2 regions of the Streptomyces sp. NPDC018964 genome follow, and region 1 is predicted to be linked to the other one. Evidence: predicted binding sites of a transcription regulator. Region 1 holds the regulator's gene; the other holds the start of a gene.

Evidence for each region. The regulator HspR, encoded in region 1, represses chaperone genes until heat shock. The targets are predictions, from matches to a motif close to TTGAGNNNNNNNNNCTCAA.
Region 2: the regulator HspR is predicted to act here: its motif matches at 4,969-4,987, upstream of lon (endopeptidase La).

Annotation. Positions count from the first base shown of each region.
Region 1 is NZ_JBIRYZ010000010.1:163,242-178,279, reverse strand. Features, by position in the region: gene ACH5AO_RS19170 (LuxR C-terminal-related transcriptional regulator) at 1-385, shown strand, start outside; gene ACH5AO_RS19165 (LuxR C-terminal-related transcriptional regulator) at 348-1,379, opposite strand; gene ACH5AO_RS19160 (sugar ABC transporter substrate-binding protein) at 1,521-2,624, opposite strand; gene ACH5AO_RS19155 (heat shock protein transcriptional repressor HspR) at 2,902-3,351, opposite strand; gene dnaJ (molecular chaperone DnaJ) at 3,357-4,535, opposite strand; gene grpE (nucleotide exchange factor GrpE) at 4,572-5,243, opposite strand; gene dnaK (molecular chaperone DnaK) at 5,240-7,081, opposite strand; gene ACH5AO_RS19135 (MraY family glycosyltransferase) at 7,175-8,212, opposite strand; gene ACH5AO_RS19130 ((Fe-S)-binding protein) at 8,483-10,789, shown strand; gene ACH5AO_RS19125 (FG-GAP and VCBS repeat-containing protein) at 10,923-12,326, shown strand; gene ACH5AO_RS19120 (VCBS repeat-containing protein) at 12,622-14,097, shown strand; gene ACH5AO_RS19115 (Yip1 family protein) at 14,286-15,038, shown strand, end outside.
Region 2 is NZ_JBIRYZ010000006.1:174,759-189,796, reverse strand. Features, by position in the region: gene ACH5AO_RS12565 (multifunctional oxoglutarate decarboxylase/oxoglutarate dehydrogenase thiamine pyrophosphate-binding subunit/dihydrolipoyllysine-residue succinyltransferase subunit) at 1-1,902, opposite strand, end outside; gene ACH5AO_RS12560 (ATP-binding protein) at 2,194-3,306, opposite strand; gene ACH5AO_RS12555 (response regulator transcription factor) at 3,303-4,043, opposite strand; gene ACH5AO_RS12550 (spermidine synthase) at 4,169-4,858, opposite strand; gene lon (endopeptidase La) at 5,010-7,424, shown strand; gene ACH5AO_RS12540 (lysozyme) at 7,507-8,331, opposite strand; gene ACH5AO_RS12535 (MarR family winged helix-turn-helix transcriptional regulator) at 8,594-9,088, shown strand; gene ACH5AO_RS12530 (protein phosphatase 2C domain-containing protein) at 9,066-9,908, opposite strand; gene ACH5AO_RS12525 (nitrate- and nitrite sensing domain-containing protein) at 10,304-13,519, shown strand; gene ACH5AO_RS12520 (roadblock/LC7 domain-containing protein) at 13,516-14,019, shown strand; gene ACH5AO_RS12515 (DUF742 domain-containing protein) at 14,016-14,465, shown strand; gene ACH5AO_RS12510 (GTP-binding protein) at 14,446-15,038, shown strand, end outside.

The DNA.
Region 1 (15,038 bases):
GGGCCGTCTGATCGTCATCGACCAGACCGTCGCCTACATTCCCGGCGACCCGGACGGACAGCGGAGCGTCGCGCTGGAGATCCGCCACCCGCCCATCATCAAATACCTGGTCAGTGTGTTCGACAGCTTCTGGCGGCTGGCCACCCCCATGCACCCCCGGCCGGTCGAACCGGCGGCCCTCAACGGCTTCACCGCCCGCCAACGGGCCGTCGCCCGCTTCCTGGTGGAGGGCCACACCGACTCCGTCATAGCGGACCGCCTCGGCATGAACATCCGCACCGCACGCGTCCACATCGCCAAACTCGCCGCGACGCTGGGCAGTCGGAGCCGGGCGGAGCTGGGCTACCTCATCGGACGGTCCGGGATCCTCGACCGGGCCGAATGACCGCCGGCCCCCGCGCCCCGTCCAGGCCCGCCTGGGCGATCCGCACCCCCAGCTGCGTACGGCTCGCCGCCCCCAGCGTCTCCGACAGGCGGGCGATGTGCGCCCGGCACGTCCGCACGCTGATGCCGAGCCGCTCCGCGATCACCGCGTCCTGGTGGCCCTCCGCCAGCAGCGCCGCGATGGACTGCTCGCGGTGCGAGATGCCCTCGATGCCGGTGTCGGGCAGCGGGGCGGTCAGCGGGATGGCGAGCCGCCACAGCCGGTCGAAGACCGTGCCCAGGTACTCCACCAGCGCCGGGTGGCGCAGCTCCAGCGCCATGGTGCGCTCGGCGTTGGCGGGGATGAAGGCGACCGTGCGGTCGAAGAGGATCAGTCGCTCGATCACCTCGTCCAGGGTGCGCGCCTCCACCGCGTCGCCCATCAGCTCCAGATAGCTGAGCAGCCCGTGCCCGTGCCGGGCGACGTGCGTGTACAGGTCCCGCATGCGCACGCCCCGGCCGCGCAGCGCCATCGCCCTGTGCAGGCCCTCCGACAGCTCCGCCTCGCGGCGGATGCCGCCGGGCTGGACGGTGAGCACCTCGGTGGCGCACGCCTGGGTCGCCTCGTCCATCGCGGCCTGGATGCGGGCCAGCCCGTCCAGCACCCGGATCGCCGGGCCCTCCGCCGCCGACGGCGAGGCGGGCAGCCGGCGGCCCAGGCCGGCGTACCGCTCGAAGGCCTCGACGGCCGACCCGACCCGGCGCTGACTCGCGCTCACCTCGTCGTACATCCCGCGCAGCAGCCGGGTCATGACCTCCTGCGGGGCGGTGGGGACGAGCCAGTCCATGTCGTCGGGATCGGGGTGCAGCAGGGCCAGTTCCAGCAGGCAGGGCACCGGCTCCGCGTCCCGGCGCGGCAGCCGTCCGCGCCGTACGGCCCGGGAATACACGCGATCCCCGGCCTCGCACAGTCGGTCAGCACCGTGTGGATGCCCGTCCGTCCCGCGCCCGGCCATCGCCCATCCCACCCCCGGTTCCGCCACTTTCCGCAGCGCAACTATGCGCGGCCACAACCGGCTGTGCAACACGGGCAGGGCCCGCCGCCGGTCAGGGGACCGGCGGGTGGCCGAATATCGACGGAGGCTGCCGGGGACCGGCTACTTCAGCTTGACCGCCTCGCAGGCCGCGGCGAACTCAGCGGTGCAGATGTCCGAGACGTCGTAGATCGAGTCGGCGACCACGGTGTCCTCGATGTTGTCCTTGGTCAGCGCGACCACGGGCACGAGCTGCGCCGGGATGTCCTTGGTCGTGGGGCTGTCCACCCGCTCGCGGGTCAGCGCGTCGAACTGGATGTCCTTGCCCTGGACCTTCGCCACGGCCATCTCCGCGGCGTTCTCGGCCTCGTCCGGGTAGGACTTGTACACGCTCATGTACTGCTCGCCGACGAGGATCCGCTGCACCGCCGCGAGGTCGGCGTCCTGGCCGGTGATCGGGGGCAGATCGGTCACGCCGGCGGCCTTCAGCGCCTTGACGATGCCGCCCGCCATGCCGTCGTTGGCGGAGTAGACCGCCTTGATGTCGCCCGCGCCGATCGCGTTGATCGCCTCGGCCATGTTGGCCTGGGCGTTCTCCGGCTTCCAGTCCTTGGTGTCGTAGGACTTGGCGATCGTCACCTTGCCCTTGAGCTCGGAGAGCGCGCCCGCCTTGAACTGCTTGGCGTTGGGGTCGGTCGACGCGCCGTTCATCATCACGATCTTGTCGGTGATGCCGGGTTCCCCGAGCGACTCCAGCAGGGAACGGGCCTGCACCTCGCCGACCAGCTCGTTGTCGAAGGAGATGTACGCGTCGATCGGGCCCTCGGCGAGACGGTCGTAGGCGATGACGGGGATGCCCGCGTCCTTGGCCTTCTGCACGCTGCCCGCGATGGCGTGCGCGTCGACCGCGTCCAGCACGATGACGTCGACCCGGTCGTCGATCATCTCCTGCATCTGGCTCGCCTGCTTGTCGGCGTCCGCCTCGGCGTTGGCGTACTCGACGGTGCCCTTCTTGTCGGTGAGCGACTCCACCTTCGTCTTGAAAATGGGGTAGTCGAACTGCTCGTACCGGGTGTTGGCCTTCTCCGGGAGCAGCAGCCCGACGGTGATGTCGTCGCCCTTGCCCGGGCTCGCGTCGTCGCTGCTTCCCGTCGCGTTGAGCACGCCGCATCCGGCGAGCATGACGGACATGGAGGTGGCGGCCACGGATATGGCGATACGACGCATGCGAGGGCTCACTTCAGGTGCGTTTTGGACGTGGGCACAGCTTTGCGGCCCATGTGACTGAAAAGCCAACGCTTCAGCCCCCACCGGCGTCAAGGTCGTCCGCTTAACGAGATGGACACGGCACGGTGTGCCGAACTCGTGAGAGACCCGCGGACGTCCGGCGGGGATCATCTGGACACGCAGCTACACGATAATCACACACGTGTGCGTGCATAAGCGGGGAGGCCCGGAGATCGAGACGATCTCCGGGCCTCCCGCGGCGCCTCACATCCGCGCCTCAGTCCTGCTGCTGCCGCTTGGGCCGCCACACCACCAGTGCGCTGGTCTGCTGCACCTCCTGGTAGGGCACCAGGTCACGGCGGTACGAGGCGTGCACCGCGGCCTCGCGCTGACGCATCGCCGCGGCCGCCCCGTCGAGGGCGCCCTCCAGTTCGGCCACGCGGGCCTGGAGGGCGGCGACCTGGTTCTCCAGTTCGATGATGCGCTTGATTCCGGCCAGGTTGATGCCCTCGTCCTGCGACAACTGCTGCACCTGGCGGAGCAGTTCGATGTCACGGGCCGAGTAACGGCGGCCCCGGCCGGCCGTGCGGTCCGGCGACACGAGACCCAGCCGGTCGTACTGCCGCAGCGTCTGCGGGTGCAGACCGGAGAGCTGGGCCGCCACCGAGATGACGTAGACCGGGGTGTCCTGGGTCAGTTCATACGGATTGCGTCGACGGCCGTCCATGCAGATCAAGCTCCCTTCGCGGCCTGGAACAGCTCCGCCCGCGGATCGTCGTCCGCGGTCGCCTCGCGATACGCCTCCAGCGCGTCACGAGCCTTCCCCGACACGTCCTTGGGAACACTCACCTCCACGGTGACCAGCAGATCACCGCGGGTGCCGTCCTTGCGGACCGCGCCCTTGCCCCGGGCCCGCATGGTGAGCCCGTTGGGCGTGCCCGGCGGCAGCTTCAGCGTGACCGGCGGACCGCCCAGCGTCGGGACCCGCACCTCGCCGCCGAGGACGGCCTCGGGGTACGTCACCGGCACCGTGACGGTCAGGTTGTCGTCCTTGCGGCCGAACACCGGGTGGGTGCCGACGTGCACGACGACGTACAGATCGCCGGCGGGGCCGCCGCGCTCGCCCGGCGCGCCCTTGCCGCGCAGCCGGATCCGCTGGCCGTCGCTGACGCCCGCGGGGATGCGCACCTGCATGGTCCGCGAGGACTTGGCCCGGCCGCTGCCCTTGCAGACCTCGCAGGCCTCCTCCGCGATCAGGCCGCGGCCCTTGCAGTCGGGGCAGGGGTCGGTGAGCGAGAAGCCGCCGCCGGAGCCGCGCGCCACCTGGCCGGTGCCGACGCAGGTCGGGCACACGCGCGGCGTGCCGTTCTTGTCGCCGGTGCCCGAACAGGCCTTGCAGGGCGCCTGCGACGACATCCGCAGCGGGACGGTCGCGCCCTCGATCGCCTCGGTGAAGCTGAGCGTCACCTCGGACTCGATGTCCTGGCCGCGCCGCGGCTGGGTGCGCGTACCGGCACCCGCGCCGCCGCGGTTGAACAGGCCCCCGAAGACGTCACCGAGGCCGCCGCCGAAGCCGCCCGCCTGCTGCCCGCCGGCCTGACCCCCGAAGAGGTCGCCCAGGTCGAAGTTGAAGGAGCCGCCGCCCGCGCCCGGCCCCGGACGGAAGCCGCCGTTGCCGAAGAGCGCGCGCGCCTCGTCGTACTCCTTGCGCTTCTTGGGGTCGCCGAGGACGTCGTTCGCCTCGGAGATCTCCTTGAACCGCTCCTCCGCCTTGGCATTGCCCTTGTTGGCGTCCGGGTGGAACTCGCGGGCGAGCTTCCGGTACGCCTTCTTGATCTCGGCCTCGGTGGCGTCCTTGGGGACGCCGAGGACCTTGTAGAAGTCCTTCTCGATGAAGTCCTTGGTGCTCATCCCCGACGTCCCTCCTTCCCTGCGTCAGTTCTTACGTCAGCCCTCGTCCGGGCCACCGCTCTCCTTGTCCTCCGACGGTCCGTCCTGCGCCTCGGCGCTCTCCTCGGCCGCCTTGACCGTCTGCGCGCCGGGCTGCGGCTCGGCGACGGCCACCCGCGCGGGGCGGATGGTGCGCTCGCCGATGCGATACCCCGGCTGCAGGATCGCCACGCACGTCGTCTCGGTGACGTCCGGCGCGTAGCTGTGCATCAGCGCCTCGTGGATCGTCGGGTCGAAGGGCTCGCCCTCCTTGCCGAACTGCTGGAGGCCCATCTTGGCGATGACGGTCTCCAGCGACTCCGCGACGGACTTGAAGCCGCCGACCAGCTCGCCGTGTTCCCGCGCGCGGCCGACGTCGTCGAGCACGGGGAGCAGCTCGCTCAGGAGGTTCGCCACGGCGATCTCCTTCACGGCGATCCGGTCGCGCTCGACCCGGCGCCGGTAGTTCTGGAACTCGGCCTGGAGGCGCTGGAGGTCGGCCGTGCGCTCGTTGAGCGCCGTGCGCGCCTGGTCCAGCTGGGCCACCAGGGCCGCTTCCTGGCCCGTGTCCCCGGCCGGGGCCGCCGCCTCCTCCGCGGAGGGCTGGGCGGCGGCCTTCGGCTCGGCTTCGTCGGAGGGGACGTCGGGCTGCTGCGACTGCTCGTCGAAGCCCGGGGTCTCCTCGGTCACGCCGCACCGTCCTTGCGGTCCTCGTCGACGATCTCGGCGTCGACGACGTCGTCGTCGGCCTTGGCCCCACCGGCACCGGCGGAGGCGCCGGCGGCCTGCCCGGCCTGGGCGTCGGCGTACATGGCCTGGCCCAGCTTCTGGGAGACGGCGGCGACCTTCTCCGTGGCGGTGCGGATCTCGGCGGAGTCGTCGCCCTTGAGCTTCTCCTTCAGCTCGGCGACGGCCGTCTCGACCTCGGTCTTGACGTCACCGGGAACCTTGTCCGCGTTGTCGGCGAGGAACTTCTCGGTCTGGTAGACGAGCTGCTCGCCCTGGTTGCGGGACTCGGCGGCCTCGCGGCGGGCGTGGTCCTCCTCCGCGTACTTCTCGGCCTCCTGGCGCATCCGGTCGACCTCGTCCTTCGGCAGCGAGGAGCCGCCGGTGACGGTCATCTTCTGCTCCTTGCCCGTGCCCAGGTCCTTCGCGGTCACGTGCATGATGCCGTTGGCGTCGATGTCGAAGGAGACCTCGATCTGCGGGACGCCGCGCGGCGCCGGGGGCAGACCGGTCAGCTCGAACATGCCGAGCTTCTTGTTGTACGCGGCGATCTCGCGCTCGCCCTGGTAGACCTGGATCTGCACCGACGGCTGGTTGTCCTCGGCCGTGGTGAAGATCTCGGAGCGCTTCGTCGGGATCGTGGTGTTGCGCTCGATCAGCTTGGTCATGATGCCGCCCTTGGTCTCGATGCCGAGGGACAGCGGGGTGACGTCGAGCAGCAGGACGTCCTTGACCTCGCCCTTGAGGACACCGGCCTGGAGCGCGGCACCGATCGAGACGACCTCGTCCGGGTTGACGCCCTTGTTGGCCTCCTTGCCGCCGGTCATCTCCTTGACGAGCTCGGCGACGGCGGGCATGCGGGTGGAGCCGCCGACGAGGACGACGTGGTCGATCTCGGACAGCTGGATGCCGGCGTCCTTGATGACGTTGTGGAACGGCGTCTTGCAGCGCTCGAGCAGGTCCGCGGTCAGCTGCTGGAACTGGGCGCGGGTCAGCTTCTCGTCGAGGTGCAGGGGGCCCTCGGCGGACGCGGTGATGTAGGGGAGGTTGATCGAGGTCTCGGTGGACGAGGACAGCTCGATCTTCGCCTTCTCGGCGGCCTCGCGCAGGCGCTGCAGCGCCATCTTGTCCTTGCCGAGGTCCACGCCGTGGCCCGACTGGAACTGCTTGACCAGGTAGTCGACGACGCGCTGGTCCCAGTCGTCACCACCGAGGTTGTTGTCACCGTTGGTGGCCTTCACCTCGACGACACCGTCACCGATCTCCAGCAGGGAGACGTCGAAGGTACCGCCACCGAGGTCGAAGACGAGGATGGTCTGGTCGTCCTTGTCGAGGCCGTACGCCAGGGCGGCGGCCGTCGGCTCGTTGACGATGCGCAGCACGTTCAGACCGGCGATCTCGCCGGCCTCCTTGGTCGCCTGGCGCTCGGCGTCGTTGAAGTACGCCGGGACGGTGATGACCGCGTCCGTGACCTTCTCGCCCAGGTACGCCTCGGCGTCGCGCTTCAGCTTCTGCAGCACGAAGGCGCTGATCTGCTGCGGGTTGAAGGGCTTCCCGTCGAGCTCGATCTTCCAGTCGGTGCCCATGTGGCGCTTGACCGACCGGATGGTCCTGTCGACGTTGGTGACCGCCTGGCGCTTGGCCACCTCGCCGACCAGCACCTCACCGTTCTTGGCGAAGGCGACGACGGACGGCGTGGTCCTGGCGCCCTCGGCGTTGGTGATGACGGTGGGCTCGCCGCCCTCCAGAACGCTGACGACGGAGTTAGTCGTGCCCAGGTCGATGCCGACCGCACGTGCCATTTCGATTCCTCCAGCTGACTTGAGTGGAACGGACTCAAGCATGCATGACACCCGGCGCCGGGTCAACAGAGCTGAGTCGAACAGACTCAACTCTTATCCGTTCCTTACACGCAACCGCTCCATGACCTGCGGCGATGCCTCGGCGGTTCGTTGACGCGGGTGGAAAACAGGGGTGACGGGAAGGCGCACGAGCGCGAGGACGACCAGCGCGGCCACCGCCACCACCCACAGCACCGCGCCCCCGGACACCCGCCCGGTGTGGACGGCCACCCCCACGAGCACCCCGCCCAGCGCTCCCGAGCCGAGCAGGACGGTCACCGCGCGGGGCGCGAGTCCGAGCCGCCGCAGCCGGTGCCCGAGGTGGTCCGGCCGGCCGCGGGTCAGCGGCCACCGCGACATCCGCCGCGCGAGGACCACCAGGACGGCGTCGGCGCACGCCACGGACGTCAGGGCGAACAACACCCCCACGCCGGTCCCAATTCCCTGCCCGGCCCGCACGAACACCGCCGCCGAGGCCACCACGAACCCCGTGAACAGCGAGCCCCCCGCCCCGAGGCCGGCCCGCGCGGGGTGCCAGTTGTGCAGCAGGAACCCGGCGAGCCCGGCGGCCAGCACGCCCAGCAGCACCGCGATCCCCTCCATCAGCTCGACCGCCGCGCAGACCGCCACCCCGAACGCGGTCACCGCCCCCACGGTGCCGGCCAGCCCGTCCGCGTGGTCGAGCCCCCGGAACGCGGTGGTGACCGCCACGATCCACCCCACGGCGAGCACCCCCTGCACCGTCCCGGTCTCCGCGTACGGCACGACGAGCGCCGCCGCCACGGTCGTACCGGTGAGCGGGATCCACCACCGCAGCCGCCACACGTCGACGGCCAGGCCGAGGACGCCGATCCAGGCCCCGGCGGCCAGCAGCCGCCCGATCCCGGTGCCGAGCGGGGCGATCCCCGCCCGGTCGCCGATCCCCGCCACCAGCCCGGTCGCGAGCACGACGGCCGTTCCCCCGGACAGCGGCACCGGCAGACGGCGCCTGCGGTCCAGGATCCCCAGGCGCAGGGCGGGGACCCGCAGCAGTTCCGCGAACACGGCGGAGAGCAGCAGGGCGATGGTGGCGGCGGCGATCCCGTAGAGCACGGATATAAGTTAGGTGCGTATGGACCGATTTAGCGCGAATAACACGACCGGATCCCGGGCGCCATCCAGGACGCCCGCGAGGGTGCCGCCACAGGCGACCCTGAGCGATTCAGATCACCCCGCACCCGGCTACAGTGCGACCGGAGATGGGGGTAATCTCGAACGAACCACATAAGTTACCGCTTAGTAATTTCGGGGAAGCCGTAGTGGAGCCCCCACCGACCTCCCGAAGATCCCTCTCCAGACCCCTCGCAGGCCCGAGGAGCCCCCATGCAACTCGCCGCGATCATCGTGTCGCTGGTCCTGACCGTGGTCGGCGTCGCGCTGCTCGCACGCGCGATCGGCCAGTTCGTCCGGTACTTCAAACTGGGCCAGCCGGTACCGGCCGGCGCCCGCACCGACAACCCCTACCAGCGCAGTGTGACCCTGGTGCGGGAGTTCCTCGGCCACACCCGCATGAACCGGTGGGGCGTCGTCGGCATCGCCCACTGGTTCGTCGCCGTCGGCTTCCTGACCCTGCCGCCGACCCTCGCCCAGGCGTTCGGCCAGCTCTTCCAGGCCGACTGGGTGCTGCCGGTCATCGGCGGCTTCCTGCCGTTCGAGATGTACACCGAGTTCATCGGCGTGATGACGGTCCTGGGCATCGCCGTGCTCATCGTCATCCGCCTGCTGAGCCTGCCCTCCCGCCCCGGCCGCAAGTCCCGCTTCGCGGGCTCCAAGGCGGGCCAGGCGTACTTCGTCGAGTACGTCATCCTCACCATCGGCCTGGCCATCTACGTACTGCGCGGCCTGGAGGGCGCGCTGCACCACGTGGACGGCTACGAGGCGTCGTACTTCGCCTCGTACCCGCTGGTCCTCGCCTTCGACGGCCTGTCGGTCGCCGCGCTGCAGAACCTGGTCTACCTGGTCGCCATGATCAAGATCGGGACCTCGTTCATCTGGATGATCGTGGTCTCGCTCAACACCAACATGGGCGTGGCCTGGCACCGCTTCCTCGCCTTCCCGAACATCTGGTTCAAGCGCGAGGCCACCGGCGGGACCGCCCTGGGCGCCCTCCAGCCGATGACGTCCGGCGGCAAGCCGATCGACTTCACCGACCCCGGTGACGACGACGTCTTCGGCGTCTCCCAGGTCGAGCAGTTCTCCTGGAAGGGCCTGCTGGACTTCTCCACCTGCACCGAGTGCGGCCGCTGCCAGTCGCAGTGCCCCGCCTGGAACACCGGCAAGCCCCTCTCCCCCAAGCTCCTGATCATGTCCCTGCGCGACCACGCGCACGCCAAGGCCCCCTACCTGCTGGCCGGCGGCGGCAAGACCATGGAGGGCGAGGAGAAGGCGTCCGAGGAGCAGCTCGCGGGCGTGCCCGCGGCGGCCCTGGCGGAGGCCGAGCGCCCGCTGATCGGCACCGCCGAGCCTGTATCCGACAGCGGCTTCGCCACGGGCGGCGTCATCGACCCCGACGTCCTGTGGTCCTGCACCACCTGCGGCGCCTGCGTCGAGCAGTGCCCCGTCGACATCGAGCACGTCGACCACATCGTCGACATGCGCCGCTACCAGGTCATGATCGAGTCCGCGTTCCCGTCCGAGGCGGGCACGATGCTCAAGAACCTGGAGAAGAAGGGCAACCCCTGGGGCCTGGCGAAGAAGCAGCGCCTGGAGTGGACCAAGGAGGTCGACTTCGAGGTCCCGGTCGTCGGCAAGGACATCGAGGACCTCTCCGAGGTCGAGTACCTGTACTGGGTCGGCTGCGCCGGCGCCCTGGAGGACCGCGCCAAGAAGACCACCAAGGCCTTCGCGGAACTCCTCCACATCGCGGGCGTCAAGTTCGCGATCATGGGCGGCGACGAGAAGTGCACCGGCGACTCCGCCCGCCGCCTCGGCAACGAGCCCCTGTTCCAGGAGCTCGGCATGGAGAACGTCATGTCCCTCAACGCCGCCTTCGGCGAGGAGACGGACGACGACGGCAAGGTGACCGACGAGTCCCGCAAGCCCAGGTCGGCGAAGAAGATCGTCGCCACCTGCCCGCACTGCCTCAACACCCTCGGCAACGAGTACCCGCAGCTCGGCGGCGACTACGAGGTCATCCACCACACCCAGCTGCTCCAGCACCTGGTCGACGAGGGCAGGCTGATCCCGGTCACCCCCGTCGAGGGCCTCATCACCTACCACGACCCGTGCTACCTGGGCCGCCACAACAAGATCTACACGCCCCCGCGCGAGATCATCGGCAAGGTCCCGGGCCTGCGCAACGAGGAGATGCACCGCCACAAGGAGCGCGGCTTCTGCTGCGGCGCCGGCGGCGCCCGGATGTGGATGGAGGAGCGGATCGGCAAGCGCATCAACGACGAGCGCGTCGACGAGGCCCTCTCCCTCAACCCGGACATCGTCTCCACCGCCTGCCCGTTCTGCCTGGTCATGCTGACCGACTCGGTCAACGGCAAGAAGAACGACGGCAAGGCCAAGGAGTCGATCCAGGTCGTCGACGTCGCCCAGCTCCTGCTGGAGTCCGTCAAGACCCCGGCCGACCCGGCGGGCGACGAGGAGAGCGAGAACGCTCCGCAGCCGGAGCCCGTGAAGTAACGCGACACACCACCGGAGGGGCCGTCCGACAGGGCGGCCCCTTCGACATGTCCACGTACAACCTTCGGCCCGCACCGGGCGTCTGACGAACGCGTCACCCACACCCGGCACCGCGGACCCATGGAGCTCCCCCTTGCGTACCCGCACCTCCCTCCTCGTCGCCACCACCCTCCTCACCTCGGGCCTGACCCCGCTCGCCCTCGCCGCCCCGGCCGGCGCGGCGACCGCCAAGTACGCGGAGGACTTCAACGGCGACGGCCACCGCGACCTCGCCCTGGGCGACCGGCTCGCCACCGCCGGCGGCAAGAAGCAGGCGGGCGCGGTCGTCGTCGTCTGGGGTACCACGAAAGGGCTGAACCCGGCGAAGAGAACCGTGATCACGCAGAACAGCCCGGGCGTCGAGGGCGCGGCGGAGACCGGTGACCACTTCGGCGCGAAGATCACCACCGCGGACATGAACAAGGACGGGTACGCCGACATCGTCACCACCTCCCCGGGTGAGGCGGCCGGCTCCAACCGGGGCATGTTCACCATCCTCTGGGGCTCCAGGACCGGCATCTCCGGCGGCAGCTCGTACGCCGCCCCCTCGGGCAAGAAGGTGAGCTTCGCCCTGGACGTCGCGGTCGGCGACTTCAACGCCGACGGCCGCCCGGACGTGACCGCCGTCGACGACGAGTACGTCTGGTTCCTGCGCGGCCCCTTCACCAAGTCCGGCTCCCGCGGCAAGGCCACCAACCTGGACCCCATCGACGGCGAGGACATCAACCCGCTGCTGGTCGTCTCCGGCAAGGTCACCAAGGACGGCACCGCCGACTTCGCGGTGATCGGCTACGACGTGGACACCCGCGGCCACCGGGTCTGGTTCTACAAGGGCGGCTCCGGCACCCCGGCCCGGTCCAAGAAGACCGGCCTGCCCGCCTCCTCCGAGATGGTCGGCTCCGCCGCCGTGATCGCCGACTTCGACAAGAACGGCTACGGCGACCTCGCCGTCGGCGTCTCCCGCTCCGGCAAGGGCGGCGCGGTCCACGTCCTCAAGGGCGGCTCCACCGGGTTCGGCACGGCGAAGTCGTACAGCCAGAGCACCTCCGGGGTCCCCGGCGTGCGCGAGTCCGACGACTCCTTCGGCTACGACGTGTCGGCCGCCGACACCGACGGCGACGGCTACCCCGACCTGGCGGTGGGCGTCCCCGGCGAGGTGATCGGGTCGAACGTGTTCCGCACGGGCGCGCTCACCGTGCTGCGCGGCGGCTCCGGCGGGATCACCGGGAAGGGCGCCCGCCTGTACGACTACGGCACCACCGGCATCGAGGGCGACCCCGCCGAGGAGAACGACGCCTGGCTCGGCACCTCCGTGCTGCTGAGGGACTTCGACCACGACGGCCGCGCCGAACTGGCCGCCACCGCCAACGAGGCCGGACGCCTCCACCTGCTGCCCGGCACCTCCTCCGGCCCGACCGGCAAGGGCTCGGTCCTGCTCACGCCCGGCGAACTGGGCCTGGGCGCACGGCCGTTCTTCGGGGGCGCGCTGGCCGACTGAGACGCCGCATCCGTCTCGGGGGTCACCGGGCCCCGTCTCGGAGGCCCCCGGGCCCCGCCCCGGGAACCACTGAACTCCCGTCTCAGAGGTCACCGGACTCCCGCCTCGGGAACCACCGAACCCCCGCCCCGGGAACCATCGAACTCACGTACAACCTTCACGTGCCGCCACCGGTCTCATGATCGCCGACCGTCCGGTGAACGCCGGGACAACTCCCGGCGAACCCGTACGGTCCGGCACCTCACCGACTCCGGATGCCCGCCAGGCATCCCTCGCATGCCGCAGGAGAACCCGCATGCACCGACACACGGGACTCGCCCTCGCCTCGGCCACCGCCGTCGCGCTGACGGGCGGTCTGCTCACCCTCGTCGCCTCACCCGCGACGGCCGCCGACTCCACCGACGTCGCCCTGGCCGACTTCAACGGCGACGGCCGGGGAGACGTGGCCACCTCGGCCAACGGCGCCCACGTCTCCGGCAAGGCCCACGCCGGCCAGTTCGTCGTCCTCTACGGCACGTCCACCGGTGTGTCCTCCGCCAAGCGCCACACCCTCAGCCAGAACTCCACCGGAGTCCCCGGCACCGCCGAGGCCGGGGACAACTTCGGCTACGACCACGCCTACGCCGACTTCAACGGCGACGGCTACGACGACGTCGCCGTCTCCTCCCCGTACGAGGACGTCGAAGGCGACAAGGACGGCGGCACCCTCGCCATCCTGTGGGGCTCCTCCTCCGGCATCACCGGCAAGGGCATCACCGTCACCGACCCGTCCCGCTCCTCCCACGACCTGTGGGGCAAGAACCTCGCCGCCGGCGACTTCGACGGCGACGGCAGGGCCGACCTGGCCGTCGGCAGCGACAACGCCACCCTCTACGTCTACAAGGGCGGCTTCACCACCGCGGGCAAGTCCGGCGGCCGCTACACCATCAAGCCGCCGATCATGGGCAGCGAGGCGGACGGCCCGGTGAACCTGACCGCCGGCGACGTCGACGGCGGCGCGACCGACCTGATCGTCGACGGCTACGAGACCTCCTCCGCGTACGGCTGGAACCGGAACTACTTCGTCCCCGGCACCGCGAGCGGCCTGGACGTCTCCGCGGCCACGGCCCTGAAGCCCGGCGTGATCACCGCCATCGGCGACATCGACAACGACGGCTTCGGCGACATCGTCAGCGGCGCCTACTGGAACTCCACCGTCGAGGACGGCACCCAGATCCCCGACTCCGCCAAGGGCGGCAAGGTCTGGGTCACCTACGGCTCGGACGCCGGCCCGCTCACCGGCTCCGCCGTCGGCATCACCCAGAACACCGGCAACGTCCCCGGCACCTCCGAGGGCAACGACTACTTCGGCTACGAGCTCGACCTCGGCGACATCAACGCCGACGGCTTCCTCGACCTCGCCGTCGGCGTCGCCGGCGAGAACATCGGCACCGAGGTCGACACCGGCACCGTCACGATCCTCTACGGCACCGCGAACGGCCTGAACACCGCCTCCGGCGCCCAGTCCTTCTCCCAGAACACCGCGGGCGTCCCGGGCTCCAACGAGGACGACGACGGCTTCGGCCTGGACGTCAAGCTCGACGACGTCACCGGCGACGGCAGGGCCGACCTGATCGTCGGCTCCGCCGAGAACGCAGGCAACGGCGCGATCACCTACCTGCCGTCCACCGGCTCGAAGATCACCGCGAGCGGCGCCCGCTCCGTCTCCCCGAGCACCTCAGGCGTCTCCACGACGGGCACACCGTACTTCGGCTCCAACTTCGCCGACTGAACGACGGACGCCACCTCTCCCTCCCCGCCGGGCCCGCGTACCACCGCGGGCCCGGTTCGGCTCTTCCACGGCGGCCCGGGCGGGTCCGGCGGCGGCTTCCTCCACCGACGCGCCTCCGTCCTCCGTAGGACCGGACCGCCCCGGCCCCCTCCGGAGGACGGACGACCCGGCTGACGCCCCCTTAGGGGATGTCACAGCTCGGCCGCAAACCCGTCCCCGAACGCCGGGGGCCGGTACGTCACCGTCCGGGACCAGGTACGTTCGATGACGTGGCTGGATTCAGGATCGGACGCGGCCGGAACAACAACGGCGCTCCTCACGCGCGACCGCAACACCCCCCGCACGGGCAGCAGACGCCGCAGGGGCCGTCGTACGGCTACCCGCAGGCGCCGCAGCCGTACCCGCAGCAGCCGTCGTACGGCGGTGGCGGCGCCGGCCCCTGGCCGCAGGCGAACCGCGGCCCGGGCGGACCCGGTGGCCACGGCGGTCACGGCGGTCACGGCGGTCATGGCGGCCACGGCGAGCCGGAGTACTTCGGCGACGGCGCGTACCCGCACGGCGCCCAGGGCGCCCCGCACGACCCGTACGCGGCCAACAACCCCGGCCACACCCAGGCCTTCTCGATCAACGAGGACCCCTACCACCAGGGCGACGCCTACCCCCCGGACACGGCCCCGCCCCCCGGCCCGGTCGGCCCCCGCCTGCGCTGGAAGGACCTGCTCAAGGGCATCGTCCTGTCCCCCGCCCAGACGTTCCACCAGATGCGCGACTACACGATGTGGGGCCCCGCCCTCATCGTCAGCTTCCTCTACGGCCTGCTCGCCGTCTTCGGCTTCGACACCGCCCGCGAGGACGCGATCAACGCGACCCTCTCGAACGCGATCCCGATCGTCCTGACGACGGCCGTCGCGATGGTGCTCAGCGCCTTCATCCTCGGCGTG
Region 2 (15,038 bases), on a different contig from region 1:
CTCGGCGCCCAGGTGGTACTTCACGTCGCCGGAGCCGTGCATCGACTTCGGGTCGAGGTTGCCCTCGAACTCGCGGAAGATCTGCGCGTACGACTTGCCGACGATGTTCGCCAGCACGTTCAGCCGGCCGCGGTGGGCCATGCCGATGACGACCTCGTCCAGGCGGGACTCGGCGGCCGAGTCCAGCACCGCGTCGAGCAGCGGGATGACGGACTCGCCGCCCTCCAGGGAGAAGCGCTTCTGGCCGACGTACTTCGTCTGCAGGAAGGTCTCGAAGGCCTCCGCCGCGTTCAGCCGGCGCAGGATGCGCAGCTGCTCCTCGCGCTCCGGCTTGGTGTGCGAGCGCTCGATGCGGTCCTGGATCCACTTGCGCTGCTTGGGGTCCTGGATGTGCATGAACTCGACGCCGGTGGTGCGGCAGTACGAGTCGCGCAGCACGCCGAGGATGTCGCGCAGCTTCATCAGGGACTTGCCGGCGAAGCCGCCGACGGCGAACTCGCGCTCCAGGTCCCACAGGGTGAGGCCGTGCTCGACGATGTCCAGGTCGGGGTGCTTGCGCTGGCGGTACTCCAGCGGGTCGGTGTCGGCCATGACGTGGCCGCGGACCCGGTAGGAGTGGATCAGCTCGAAGACGCGGGCGGCCTTGGTGACGTCGTCGTCGTGGGAGGCGTCGATGTCCTTGAGCCAGCGGACCGGCTCGTAGGGGATGCGCAGCGCCTCGAAGATCTCGTCGTAGAAGCCGTTCTCGCCGAGCAGGAGGTTGGCGACCGCGCGCAGGAACTCGCCGGAGGCGGCGCCCTGGATCACCCGGTGGTCGTAGGTCGACGTGAGCGTCATGACCTTGGAGATGCCGAGCTTGTTCAGGGTGTCCTGGGAGGTGCCCTGGAACTCCGCCGGGTAGTCCATGGAGCCGACGCCCATGATCACCGACTGGCCGGGCATCAGGCGCGGCACGGAGTGGACGGTGCCGAGGCCGCCGGGGTTGGTCAGGGAGACCGTGACGCCGGTGAAGTCGTCCATCGTCAGCTTGTTGTCGCGGGCGCGACGGACGATGTCCTCGTAGGCCTGCCAGAACTCGAAGAAGTTCAGCGTCTCGGCCTTCTTGATGGCCGCGACGACGAGCTGGCGGTCGCCGTTGGGCTTCACCAGGTCGATGGCCAGACCGAGGTTGACGTGCTCCGGCTTCACCAGGGTCGGCTTGCCGTCCACCTTGGCGAACGAGTGGTTCATCGCCGGCATGGCCTTGATGGCCTGCACCATCGCGTAGCCGATGAGGTGCGTGAAGGAGATCTTCCCGCCCCGGGCCCGCTTGAGGTGGTTGTTGATGACGATGCGGTTGTCGAACAGCAGCTTCACCGGGACCGCGCGCACGGACGTGGCCGTGGGCAGCTCCAGGGAGGCGTCCATGTTCTTCGCCACGGCGGCGGACGGGCCGCGCAGGGTCACCTGCTCGGGGCCGGTCTTCGCCTCGCCGGCGGGCTCCGCCTTCGGCTTCGCGGCGGCCGGCTTGGCGGCGGGCGCGGCGGCCTTCGCAGGGGCGGGAGCCGGAGCCTGCGCCGGGGCGGCGGGCTGTGCGGCGGCCGGCTGTGCGGCGGCGGGCTGCGCGGCCGCGGGAGCGGGCGCGGCGGGCCGGGCCGGAGCGGCCGGCTGGACCGGGGTGGTGGTGGTTCCCGCGGCCCCCGCGGCCGCGGTACCCGCCGGAGCCGAGGTCGCAGGCGCGCCCGGCTTGTAGTCGGCGAAGAAGTCCCACCAGGCTCGGTCCACCGAGTTCGGGTCCTGGAGGTACTGCTGGTAGATCTCGTCGACGAGCCATTCGTTGGCACCGAAGGCCGCAGCGGGGTTCTTGCCCGCTTGGTCGGTGTCGGTCGAGATGCTCGAGTTACTGGGGGACTGTGGCGACACGGCGTCAACCGCCCTCTTCCGCTTCGCAAGATGATGGACAGCGGAAATAAAGGCTACGCCCCCGAGAGCGAGAAGGTCAGGCCGGGCCCGTTCATCGTCGCGTAAGTCACATCACGGCGGGTGTTTCGGCGCTGGAAATGGCGGGAAACAACCCTGGTTTCGATTCTTCGGCCCATGCCAGGGATCGCCCCGGCGGGCCCCGGCGCGCAGTTCGCGCGGGCCTCTGCCTGATCACACGTGTCCGTCAGCGCGAACACGGACGGATCGTGCGGCTCCGCTTCGAACTTTACGTCAACTTGGTGTGGAGGATGCTCCCGGAAGGGTGATGAGCATCCGGCAGCCCCGCTCGGATTCGGCCACGCGGATCCGGCCGCCGTGCAGATCGACGGCCCAGCGGGCGATCGCCAGGCCGAGACCGGTGCCTCCGTCGCTGCCCGGACCGTGCGGCCGGTTGACGTTGCCCCGGTTGAACCGCTCGAAGACGCGGTGCCACTCGGCCCGCGGAATGCCGGGCCCCTCGTCCAGCACCTCCAGCTCCAGCGACTCCGGCCGGTCCCCGCGCCGCGCCCGGACCGTCACCCGGCCGTGCGGCGGGCTGTGCTTGACCGCGTTGTCGATCAGGTTGGCGACGACCTGGTGGATGCGTTCGGGATCGGCGTGCGCGACGAGCTCCGGCGGCGACACGTCGAGGTGCAGATGGACGTCCGTACGGGTGTGGCCGCCCGACCCGGAGGCCATGCCCGCGCGGGCGGAGGCGACCATGTTGGCCTCCTTCAGCACGCCGGACAGGTACGGCCACACCTCGAACCGCCGCTTCTTCAGCGGGACCACGCCGTTGTCCAGGCGGGACAGGTCGAGGAGCGTCTCCACGAGGCGTCCGAGGCGCTCGGTCTGCTTCAGGGCCGTGCGCATCGTCTCGGGATCGGCCTGCGTGACACCGTCGACGATGTTCTCCAGCACCGCGCGCAGGCCCGCGATGGGCGTGCGCAGTTCGTGCGAGACGTTGGCGACCAGTTCCTTGCGCCGGAGGTCCTGGGCCTCCAGCTCGTCGGCCATGACGTTGATCGTCTGGGCCAGGTCGCCGAGCTCGTCCCGGCGGTTCTCGCGCACCCGGCGGGTGTAGTCGCCGTGCGAGATGGAGCGGGCCACGGCGTTCATGTCGTCCAGCGGAGCGGTGAGCGAGTGCGCCACGAACTGCGTGAGGAGCAGCGTCGCGATCATCGAGAAGATCGTGATGAAGCGCAGCTCCGTCTTGGTGTGCACGGCGATCACCGAAAGGCCCGTGGTGATCAGGACCGAGACGACGACCAGCGCACCCAGCTTGGTCTGGATCGAGAACGGGCGTACACCGCCCCAGGGCTGCCGCGCCCCGGGGCCTCCGCGTCCGGCCGGTCCGTCGCTCATGGCGTCGGCGTCTCCAGGGCGTACCCCACGCCGTGCACGGTGCGGATGCGCTCGGCGCCGATCTTCCGGCGCAGCGCCTTGATGTGGCTGTCGACCGTGCGGGTGCCGGAGGCGTCCGCCCAGTCCCACACCTCGGCCAGCAGCTGCTCACGGGAGAGCACCGCGCGGGGGGTGTTCGCCAGGCACACCAGGAGGTCGAACTCGGTGGGGGTCAGGTGGACGTCCTCGCTGCGCACCCGCACCCTGCGCTGCGCGTGGTCGATCTCCAGCTCGCCCAGGCGCAGGATGCCGCTGCGCGGGGTCGTCGCCGCGAGGGCCGCCCGCTCCATGCGGCGCAGCAGCACGTGCACGCGGGCCGCCAGCTCCCGCATGGAGAAGGGCTTGGTCATGTAGTCGTCGGCGCCGACGCCCAGTCCGACCAGCATGTCCGTCTCGTCGTCGCGCGCGGTGAGCATCAGCACCGGCACCGGCCGCTGGGCCTGCACGCGCCGGCAGACCTCCAGGCCGTCGAAGCCGGGCAGCATGATGTCGAGGATCAGCAGGTCGGGCTGCCAGGCCTCCGCCGTGTCGACCGCGGACGGACCGTCGCCCGCCGTTTGCACCAGGAATCCCTCGGCGCGCAGGCGCGTCGCGATGGCGTCCACGATCGTCGCGTCGTCCTCCACCACCAGGACCCTGCGCTGGGCGCCGGGGGTGGTCGTGGCCGTGCCGTTGTGGGAGGTCTGTGTCTGCTCCATCGCCCGCCCCTGAGGTGTGCTTTTTCCGGAATCCGTGGGGTGATCCGTCGTCTGCGCATCACTGCGATTGACGCTTGGGTGATCCGCGTCAGGGCAGCAGCGTACGGGGAGTCACCGCGCCTTTGCTATCCAGGGCGGACGCCGATGTGCACGACGTCCGGAACGCCCCGGGCAACGGGGATCTCTTCGGTACGCACCTGTTGGAACCCGGCATTCCGCAAGGTTTCCTCGAACTCCGGGGAGGGCTTGGCCGACCACACGGCGAGCACCCCGAGCGGCCTCAACACCCTTGCGCAGGAAGCCAGTCCGGACGGCGAGTAGAGGCCGTCGTTGCCCTCGGTGACGGTCCAGTCGGGTCCGTTGTCGATGTCGAGGCAGAGCGCGTCGAACGTGTCCGATGTCTCATCGAGGTAACGGACGAGGTCCGTCTCGACGATCTCCGTGCGCGGGTCGGCGAGGGCCTCGGCGGAGAGCCCGGACAGCGGCCTCGCGCGGTGCCATTCGATGATCGCCGGTTCGCGTTCCACCACGGCGATCCGTCCCCAGCGGGGCTGTCCGGCGGCGTGTGCGAGCGAGAAGCCGACCCCGAGACCGCCGATCAGGACGTGCGGGGCCGCCGCGCGCGGGTCGAGGGCCGCGAGGGCGGCGTCGACGAGGCGCCGCTCCGAACGGCCGTCGGAGGTGTCCATCAGGAAGCAGCCGTTGGCGATGATCTGCAGCAGGCCGCCGTGCCGGCGCAGCACGACCTCGCCGTACGGACCCTCGCGGCGGTCCAGGACTTCGGGGGGTTCGGGAATGTCGTACGGGGTGGACATGCGTTCATCCTGGCAGCTCCCTCCACGCGGCGGTCATGCCCTTCCGCACCCCCGGGAAGTGATCGCTCAGAGCGAACGCGGCTTCGGGAACATTCGGCGGCTCACGAGCATTGAGTCGGCATAGCTCAACTTGACTGCCGAAGGGGAGATCATGGCTGCTGAGTCCACACCACTCGCCCTGCCCGTGCTGCCGCTCGACGACGAGGTCGTCCTGCCCGGGATGGTGGTTCCGCTGGACCTGAGTGACTCCGAGGTGCGCGCCGCGGTGGAGGCCGCCCAGGCCGCCGCCCGCGACGAACCGGGCAAGCCCCGGGTGCTCCTGGTGCCACGCGTCGACGGGACCTACGCCGGTACCGGCGTACTGGGCACGATCGAGCAGGTCGGCAGGCTGGCCGACGGCGATCCGGGCGCCCTGATCCGCGGCCGGGGCCGCGTGCGGATCGGCGCCGGGACCACCGGGCCGGGCGCGGCGCTGTGGGTGGAGGGCACGCGCATCGACGAGACCGTGCCCGAGCCGCTGCCGGGCCACGTGACCGAGCTGGTGAAGGAGTACAAGGCGCTCGCCACCGCCTGGCTGCGCAAGCGCGGCGCCTGGCAGGTCGTCGACCGGGTCCAGGCCATCGACGACGTCTCCGCGCTCGCCGACAACTCCGGCTACTCGCCGTTCCTGACCACCGAGCAGAAGGTCGCCCTGCTGGAGACCACCGACCCGGTGGCCCGGCTCAAGCTCGCCACCCAGCAGCTGCGCGACCACCTCGCCGAGCAGGACGTCGCCGAGACCATCGCCAAGGACGTCCAGGAGGGCGTCGACAAGCAGCAGCGCGAGTTCCTGCTGCGCCGCCAGCTCGAAGCGGTCCGCAAGGAGCTGCGCGAGCTCAACGGCGAGAAGGAGGGCGAGGAATCCGACGACTACCGCGCCCGCGTGGAGGCGGCCGATCTCCCCGAGAAGGTCCGCGAGGCCGCGCTCAAGGAGGTCGACAAGCTGGAGCGTGCCTCCGATCAGTCGCCCGAGGGCTCCTGGATCCGCACCTGGCTCGACACGGTCCTGGAGATGCCGTGGAACGAGCGCACCGAGGACGCCTACGACATCCAGGGCGCCCGCGCCGTACTGGACGCCGAGCACGCGGGCCTGCAGGACGTGAAGGAGCGGATCACCGAGTACCTGGCGGTGCGCAAGCGGCGCAGCGACCGGGGGCTCGGCGTCGTCGGCGGCCGGCGCGGCGGTGCCGTGCTCGCCCTGGTCGGCCCGCCCGGCGTCGGCAAGACCTCCCTCGGCGAGTCCGTCGCCCACGCGATGGGCCGCAAGTTCGTCCGCGTCGCCCTCGGCGGCGTCCGCGACGAGGCCGAGATCCGCGGCCACCGCCGTACGTACGTCGGCGCGCTGCCCGGCCGGATCGTGCGGGCGATCAAGGAGGCCGGCTCGATGAACCCGGTCGTCCTCCTCGACGAGATCGACAAGGTCGGCTCCGACTTCCGCGGCGACCCGGCCGCGGCGCTGCTCGAGGTCCTCGACCCGGCGCAGAACCACACCTTCCGGGACCACTACCTGGAGGTCGAGCTCGACCTGTCCGACGTGGTGTTCCTCGCGACGGCCAACGTCCTGGAGGCCATCCCGGAGGCCCTGCTCGACCGCATGGAGCTGGTCCGCCTCGACGGCTACACCGAGGACGAGAAGGTCGTCATCGCCCGCGACCACCTGCTCCCGCGCCAGCTGGAGCGCGCCGGACTGGACGGGGACGAGGTGACGATCGACGAGGGCGCGCTGCGCAAGCTGGCCGGCGAGTACACGCGCGAGGCGGGCGTGCGCACCCTGGAACGGTCCGTCGCGCGGCTGCTGCGCAAGATCGCCGCCCAGCACGAACTGGGCGAGCGGGAGCTGCCCTTCACCGTGACCGACGGCGACCTGCGGGACCTGATCGGCCGGCCGCACCACGTGCCCGAGTCCGCCCAGGACCCGGCCGAGCGCCGCACCGCCGTCCCCGGTGTCGCCACCGGCCTCGCGGTGACCGGCGCCGGCGGGGACGTCCTCTACGTGGAGGCCTCCCTGGCCGACCCGGAGACGGGCGCCGCGGGACTGACCCTGACCGGCCAGCTGGGTGACGTGATGAAGGAGTCCGCGCAGATCGCGCTGAGCTTCCTGCGCAGCCACGGCGCCGAGCTGGAGCTCCCGGTGGGCGACCTGAAGGACCGGGGCGTGCACATCCACTTCCCGGCGGGCGCGGTGCCCAAGGACGGCCCGAGCGCGGGCGTCACCATGACCACCGCCCTGGCCTCGCTGCTCTCCGGCCGGCTGGTCCGCACCGACGTGGCGATGACCGGTGAGGTCTCGCTGACCGGGCGGGTGCTGCCGATCGGCGGGGTGAAGCAGAAGCTGCTCGCCGCGCACCGCGCGGGGATCACCACCGTGATCATCCCCAAGCGCAACGAGCCCGACCTGGACGACGTTCCGGCGGAGGTGCTGGACAAGCTCGACGTCCACGCCGTCACCGACGTCCGCCAGGTCCTGGAACTGGCGCTGTCGCCGGCGACGAACGGGGCGGCGCCCGAGGTTCCGGTCGCCGCGTGACGGAGACGGCCGGATGAGGGAGGGCCCGGGTCCCGTGAGGGAGGCCCGGGCCCTCACCGCGTCCGCGTCCGGGGCCGGCCGGTCAGCCCAGCGCGAAGGCCCGTACCCCGTCCGGGGTGCCGTTGAAGAGGTTGTGGTCCCCGACGGTCGGCCCGGTCGAGGTGTACTGCCACATCGTGTACGTGTCCCAGCCGGCGGGCAGCTCGCCCACGGTGGAGGCGTACCGGGCGATCCACAGCGGGGTGGTGGCGGCGAAGCCGGCGTAGTCGCCGGTGCACTGCCTCCACCAGCTGGTGGCCGTGTAGAGGACGGCGTTGCGGCCGGTGCGGTACCGGTACTGGTCCAGGAAGTCGCGGATCCAGCTCACCATCGCGCTCGGCGACTTGCCGTAGCAGGCGTCGCCGTACGGGTTCCACTCGATGTCGAGCACGCCCGGCAGGGTCCGGCCGTCCGCGGACCAGCCGCCGCCGCGGTCGACGAAGTAGTCGGCCTGGGCGGAGCCGCTCGCCGTGTCGGGCGTGCCGAAGTGGTAGGAGCCGCGGACCATGCCGACGTCGTAGGAACCGCCGTACTGCTGGGAGTGGTACGGGTTGGTGTAGTACGTCCCCTCCGTGGCCTTGGTGTAGGCCCAGCGGACGCCGCTGTTCCACAGGGTCGTCCAGGCGACGTCGCCCTGGTGACTGGAGACGTCCACGCCCTCCGTCCGGGCGGCGCGGACGGAGGGGAGTCCGCCGCGGCCGTCGTGGGCGAGCACGCCCGCGCCCATGCGGGCGGAGCCGCGCGGAGGGGCGCCGGGAGCGGATTCGGCCGCGGCGGCCGTACGGGGGAGGGAGACCAGCGCGAGCAGGACCGCGCCGGCGGTCGCGAGTGCGCGTATGCGGGGGAGGCCGGATCTGTGCACAGGCATGACGCATCTCCGAAAGGTCGGTGTGGGGCGAACCCGGAATGTGACCCACGTCCCATGTAGTGGGCATGCCATGAATCGCCTGGTGGGGAAAGCGCGCACGTGGACCACGGCGGGGGCGGGGTGACCTCCCCCGCCGCCCGAAGGGCGTGGGAGGCGCCCCCGGCCGCCGTTGGTCTACGCCTGCGAAATACTGGTGGAGCCGCGGCGGCGTCGCCACTTGGCGGAAGACGTCCAGGACCGGAAAACCGAAGCAGGGACAGACGTGCACGAACAAGGACACCGCGGTGAGGAACGCGCCGCCTCCCCGGAGCCCGCGCCGGGTGTGGACCAGCCCGGATTCCTCGCACTGGAACGCGAGTTGACGGTGCTGCTGCGGCGCGCCCGGGCCAGCCAGGGAGAGATGGCCCGCGCGGTCCACCCCGACCTGGAGCCGTCCGCGTACGGGCTGCTGGTCCGTCTGGATGAGTGCGGCCGGCAGCGGGCCACCGAGCTGGCCGCCTACATCGGCGTCGGCAAGGCCACGATGTCGCGCCAGCTGCGCGCGCTGGAGGAGCTCGGTCTCGTCGCCCGCGAGCCGGACCCCGCCGACGGCAGGGCCTGGCTGATCACCCTCACGGAGGAGGGCCACGCACGGGTCCGCAGGGTCCGCGCGGCCCGCCGCGCCCGCTACGCCGGCCGGCTCGCCGACTGGGACCCCGCCGAGGTCACGGAACTCGCCCGGCTGCTGAACCAGCTCAACCGGGGCATGGAGAGCTGACCCCGTACGGAGTACCGGAGTACCGCTGACGGGGTGACAGCTCGGCGTAGACCACCGTCGCGTCGTCGTGCGTCTTGCCGCGGAGCGGCGGCACCCGGTCCGCCTCCGCCCGTTCCAGGGTCCGTACGCGCTCCACCAGGGACCGGGCGCCCTCCTCGCGGACCAGGGCGAGGCAGTCCGCCCAGTCGCCCTCGTGGAACCTCTCCACCCAGCGTGCCGCGCCGTCCGTCAGGGCGGCCAGGGCGCGCACCTCGCCGCGCGGCAGCGAACCGGTGACCGCGCGGGAGGCCACCGAGGGATCCGCCGCCGCCGTGAAGAAGCCCCCCTCCTTGTTGCGCAGCGTGGTGTCCACCAGGGTGTGAGAGGCCAGGGCCGAGCGGGGCAGCCGGTCCAGCCGGTCGTCCAGGAACGGGGTGACCGCCCCGTCGGGGGACTCGACGAGCAGGGCCGAGTCGGAGAGCACCAGGTAGTCCACCGAGGCCGGTGACCAGCGGGCCAGCACCACCGTCGCCTGCGGCGTACGGGGGTGAGAAAGGTCACAGGTTGCCGCGTGGCCGGCGGCGGTACGCGCGAGGGCCCGGGACAGCAGCTCGGCCAGCGGCACATCCGGGAGGGAAACGGTCAGTTCGGTCAGCGCCCCGCCCAGCCGCGCGGTGAACCAGGGCACGGAATGCAGACACCCGCCGCCGTCCCCCGGCGGTGTCACCCCGTCCAGCAGCACGAGTGAACCGCCCTGTCCGGAGGCCGGAAGTCCGACGCTCGCGAAGTCCTCGTTGGGGCGGCCGGGATCACCGGGCTCCGACACCAGCTCCGTACGCATCCAGCCAGTCTGCACGAGCCCTCCACGAGGGCCGCGAAAGGCCTCCGCCGGTCATGGGATCACCGAAGCCGCGCAGGTGAGGCGCCTGATTTGGGAGGGAATGCAGTACTCCGGGAAGGCGTGGCGGCGAATATTGCCACCGCCCGCCGCAGACGTCCAACCGGCGTGCCGCCCGGGACCGCCGCGAGAGGCGGCGGAACTTGCCCCTCAACTCACCTCCGGGGTTCACTCCTTCGAGTGGCGGGTCAGGTGATGCGCATCCACTGTCCACCGTCACTGGGAGGGTCGGGGAGCGATGGGGGCGCCTCGCTGTCCGAGCGCGGTCGAGAGCTCGGGGTGAACGCCCGCACCCGTTGACGGAGCGTCACCCGGACCCACGGGTACACGAGTCAGGAATGCGAGCACCGGTGCAGAAGTCGCGGCCTCGTCGCACAGGCAAGCAGACGGCCCCCACGGGGGACGCTGAGCGGAAGCCCACCGTCGGCAGGGGTCGCCCCACCCATGTACGCAACCGGCTCATCGTGGCCGTGGCCGTGGTCGCCGCCGCGATCGCCGCGGCCGGGGCACCCTCCGTCCTCACGGCCTCCGGGCAGCTCAAGGACGCACAGGACCTGGTGACGCTCGCCGAGCAGACCCAGGACGCCCTCACCCTGGCGCACTCCCTCGCCGACGAGCGCGACGAGGTCGTCCCCTACATCGCGGCCGGCCGCCCCAAGTCCGAGGCGCCCTCCGAGGAGCACAGCGCCCGCGTCGACCGGCAGGTCGAGGAACTGCGCGCCGACACGGACCTCCCCCGGGAACTGCACGACGGCCTCGACGCCGTCGCCGCCGTGCGCCGCGCGGCGCTCACCGGCAAGAGCAGCCCTCTCGAGGCGCACCAGGAGTACTCCACCGCCATCACGCGACTGCACCGGCTCGCCGAACAGCTCGCGGAGCAGACCCCGCCCCGCGCCGGCGCGGGCGCCTACGCGCTCGCCGAGCTGGACTCCGCCGTCCAGCAGGCCGCCGCCACCCGCGGACTGCTGCTCGCCGCGCTGAACGTGCCGAGCACCACCCGGACCGTGATCGACCCGATCACCGGCCTGCCGTCCACCACCAGCGACACCTCGGACGCCGACGGCGAGCGGCGCGACGAGCTGACCGCCGCCGCGCTCCAGGCCCGGCTGCGCTCCGACGCGGCCCTCGCCGACTTCCGCGAGACCGCGCCCGAGGACGCCCGCGCCTCCTACGACTCCACGGTCACCGGCCCCGAGGTCGAGTCCGCCGAGAAGTACCTCGCCCGCCTCGCCGACGAGCCGACGTTCTCCGACGACGACCTCGCCACCAATGCCGAGAAGCTGCGGGCCGCGCTCACCGCGCGGGTCGAGACGATGCGCGGGGTGGAGTCCGCCCTCTTCGACAAGCGCACCAAGGACCTCGCCCAGCTGCGCGACGACGACGTCACCGCGCTGGAGATCCGGATCGCCGTCCTCGGCGCCCTGATGCTGCTCACGATCGGCATCGCCACGGCGATGGCCCGTACCCTGACGCGCCCGCTGTCGGTGCTGCGCCGGGGCTCCGCCCGCCTCGCCGAGGCGGAGGACCCCACCGGCCAGGAGCCGGTCGCCTTCACCGGCCGCAACGACGAGTTCGCCCAGGTCGTCCGCTCCGTCAACGCCCTGCACGCGCGCGCCGCCGCCCTCGCCGAGCGGATCGCCACGCTGGAGACCGACCGCAAGCACCTCGTGGGCCAGCGGCAGAAGATGGCCGACGCCCGCGAGGAACTGCGCGCCGAACTCGCCGAGTCCACCGCCCGCCTGGAGCGGGTGCGCGCCGGCATCGGCGGTACGTTCGTCAACCTCGCGCTGCGCACCCTCGGACTGGTCGAGCGCCAGCTCGGCGTCATCGAGGGGCTGGAGGAGCGGGAGGACGACCCGGACCGGCTGGCCACCCTGTTCAAGCTCGACCACTTCGCCACGGTGATGCGCCGGCACAGCGAGAACCTCCTGGTCCTCGCCGGCACCGAGCACGTCCAGCACACGGCGGGTCCGGTTCCGCTGGTGGACGTCGTACGGGCCGCGGTCAGCGAGATCGAGCGGTACGAGCGGGTCCGTATCGCCGCGCTGCCGCCGCACGCGCACATCGCCGGGTTCGCCGCGGACGACCTGTCCCACCTGCTGGCCGAGCTCCTGGAGAACGCCACCTCCTTCTCCCCGCCCGACCTGCCCGTCGAGGTCTCCGGCTGGCTGCTGGAGAACGGCGAGGTCATGCTCTCCGTCCAGGACGAGGGCATCGGCATGACCGGGGAGCGGCTGGAACGGCTCAACTCCCGGCTGTCCGACTTCGACCCGGAGGCCACGTACGACGCGGAGACCGAGGAGGGGCTCGGCCTCGGCCTGTACGTCGTGGCCCGGCTCGCCCACCGGCACGGGGTGCGGGTCGAGCTGCGCGAGCGGAAGCAGGGCGGCATCGCCGCGGTCGTGGTCCTCCCCGACCCCCTGCTGGCGCCCGCCACCCCCGGCGCGGTCCCCGCCTCCGTCGCCGGCGGCACCCCCGCGTACTCCCTCCCGGGCGCCGACGCCGAGGCCAACTCCAACGTCCTGCACGGCCGCACGGAGTCGGACGACCCGCTGGTCGCCCTGGCGGAGAAGGCGGTACGCCACCAGGGTTCGCCCGACGGGGAGGCACCGGGCGAACCGGCGGCGGACGACACGGACGAGTCCGCACCGGCCCCCGCGGAGGCCGCCCCTGCCGGGGATGCCGACGGGCCGGCGGAGACGGAGGCTTCCGCCGAGGCGGCGGAGGACTCCGCGCCGGACGGCGGGGACGAGGCCGTATCCGACCGTGCGGGGCACGAGGACGCGGAGGGCGCCGACGCGTCGGCCGAGGTCACGATGGAGCTGCTGATCCCGGCCCAGCCGGAGGGCGGGAACGTCCGCCCGGGGGCGGGTCACGCGGGCGGAAACGATGCTTCGGCCGATGCCCCGGACGCCGCTCCGCAGCCGTTCGGCGCGGACGCGGACGACGCCGTCCGTCCGGGCGCCGGTCACGCGGCCGGAGACGAGGAGACCCCGTCCGACGCCGCGCGCCGGCCGTCCGACGAGGACACGGAGGACGCCGCCCGCCCGACCACGGCCCACAGGAACGCACCCGGAACGGACACCGAAGCCGGGGAGCACGCCGGAGCGGATGCCAAGGCCGAGGGCCGGTCCGTGGCGGACGCCGCTTCCGGGGGTGGTCCCGTGGCCGATGCCGGGAACCCGGCGGGGCTTCCGCGACGGCCGGGCGCCGGATCCGGGGAGCACACCGGAACGGACGCCGAAGCCGAGGAGCACGCGCGCGTCGCCGACGGGGACGAGGACGGGGACGGGGAGCCGGTCACGGCCAAGGGGCTGCCCAAGCGCACGCCGAGGGTCACCGCGCCCACCGCGGCCCCGCGCCCGCGTACCGGGGCCCTGGACGCCGAGGCCCTGCGCCGCCGGCTCGGCGGTTTCCGCCAGGGGGCGGACGCCGGGCGCCGGGACGTCGAGGCGGAACTCGCCGAACGGACCGGTGGCCACCGGGCGCCGTCCGACCCGGCCGCCACATCCGAAGAGACCACGGGGGGCACAGTCGAGGAGGCAAGCAGTTGACCGCGACCGGTACTGTCGGACTGAGCAGTGAGGCCCGCAACCTGCACTGGCTGTTGAGCAATCTCGTCGAGGAGGTGCCCGGCATCCTCTCCGTCGCGGTGGTCTCCTCCGACGGCCTGCTCCTGCTCTCCTCCGACGACTCCCGCAACACCGCCGCCCGCGAGACGCAGGGCGCGAAGCGCACCGGCCCCCGCGGCTCCGCCGCCGACCTGGCCACCGTCGTCTCCGGCATAGGCAGCCTCACCGTCGGCGCCTCGAAACTGATGGACTACGGTCCGGTCAGGCACACGATGGTGGCGATGGACGAGGGCAGCCTGTTCGTGATGTCCATCAGCGACGGCTCCCTGCTCGGCGTGCACGGCTCCGCGGACTGCGACATGAGCGTGGTGGCGTACCACATGGCCCTGTTCGTCGGCCGCGCCGGCCACGTCCTGACGCCGGAGCTCCGCAGCGAGCTGCGCCAGTCCCTGGAGGGCGAGTCCACCGGGAGTCGCCGATGAGCAAGCCCAGGAAGGAACTCCCGGTCCGCGGCGGCGACCGCAAACCCGCCCGGGTCCGCCCCTACTCGCTCACCGGCGGCCGCACCCGCTTCGGCCACGTCCTGCTCGTCGAGACGTTCGTCGGCGCCACCGCCGCGCTCGAGGCCGCCGAGGAGCGCAGGGAACTGACTGGGGGTACCTCCCACGCGTTAAGCAGTGGGGGAGGCAGCCTCACCTCCCGCGTGATGCCGGAGATGCGGGCCATCGTCGAACTGTGCCGCCGCATACGAACGGTGGCCGAGATCGCCGCGCTGCTGAGGATGCCGCTCGGCGTGGTCCGCGTGCTCCTGAGCGACCTCGCGGACCAGGGAAAGATCCGTGTCTACGGAACGGGAACCGGCCACGGCACGGGCCGCCCGGACCGCGCGTTGCTGGAAAGGGTGCTGAGTGGACTCCGCCGTCTCTGATGCCGCTCACGGCGTCTCCCCGCTCGTCGAGGACGACGAGCCCCTGCTGCCCTGGCAGACGGACCGCACCCGGGCACCCGTCGCCACGAAGATAGTGGTGGCGGGAGGCTTCGGCGTCGGCAAGACCACGCTGGTCACCACGGTCTCGGAGATCACGCCCCTGCAGACCGAGGCGCTGATGACCGAGGCGAGCGCGGAGCACGACGACCTCACCGCCACGCCGGACAAGCTCACCACCACCGTGGCCATGGACTTCGGCCGCATCACGCTCGACGACGACCTGGTGCTCTACGTCTTCGGCACCCCCGGCCAGCAGCGGTTCTGGTTCATGTGGGACGACCTGGTGCGCGGCGCGATCGGCGCCGTCGTCATGGCCGACACCCGCCGCCTGAAGGACTGCTGGCCGGCGCTGGACTACTTCGAGAGCTGCGGACTGCCGTACGTCGTCGCGGTCAACCACTTCGACGGCAGCGAGCGGTTCGACGCCGAGGACGTGCGGGAGGCGTTGACGATCCCCGCGCACATACCTGTCATGATCATGGATGCGCGCCGCCGGATCTCGGTCATCGAGAC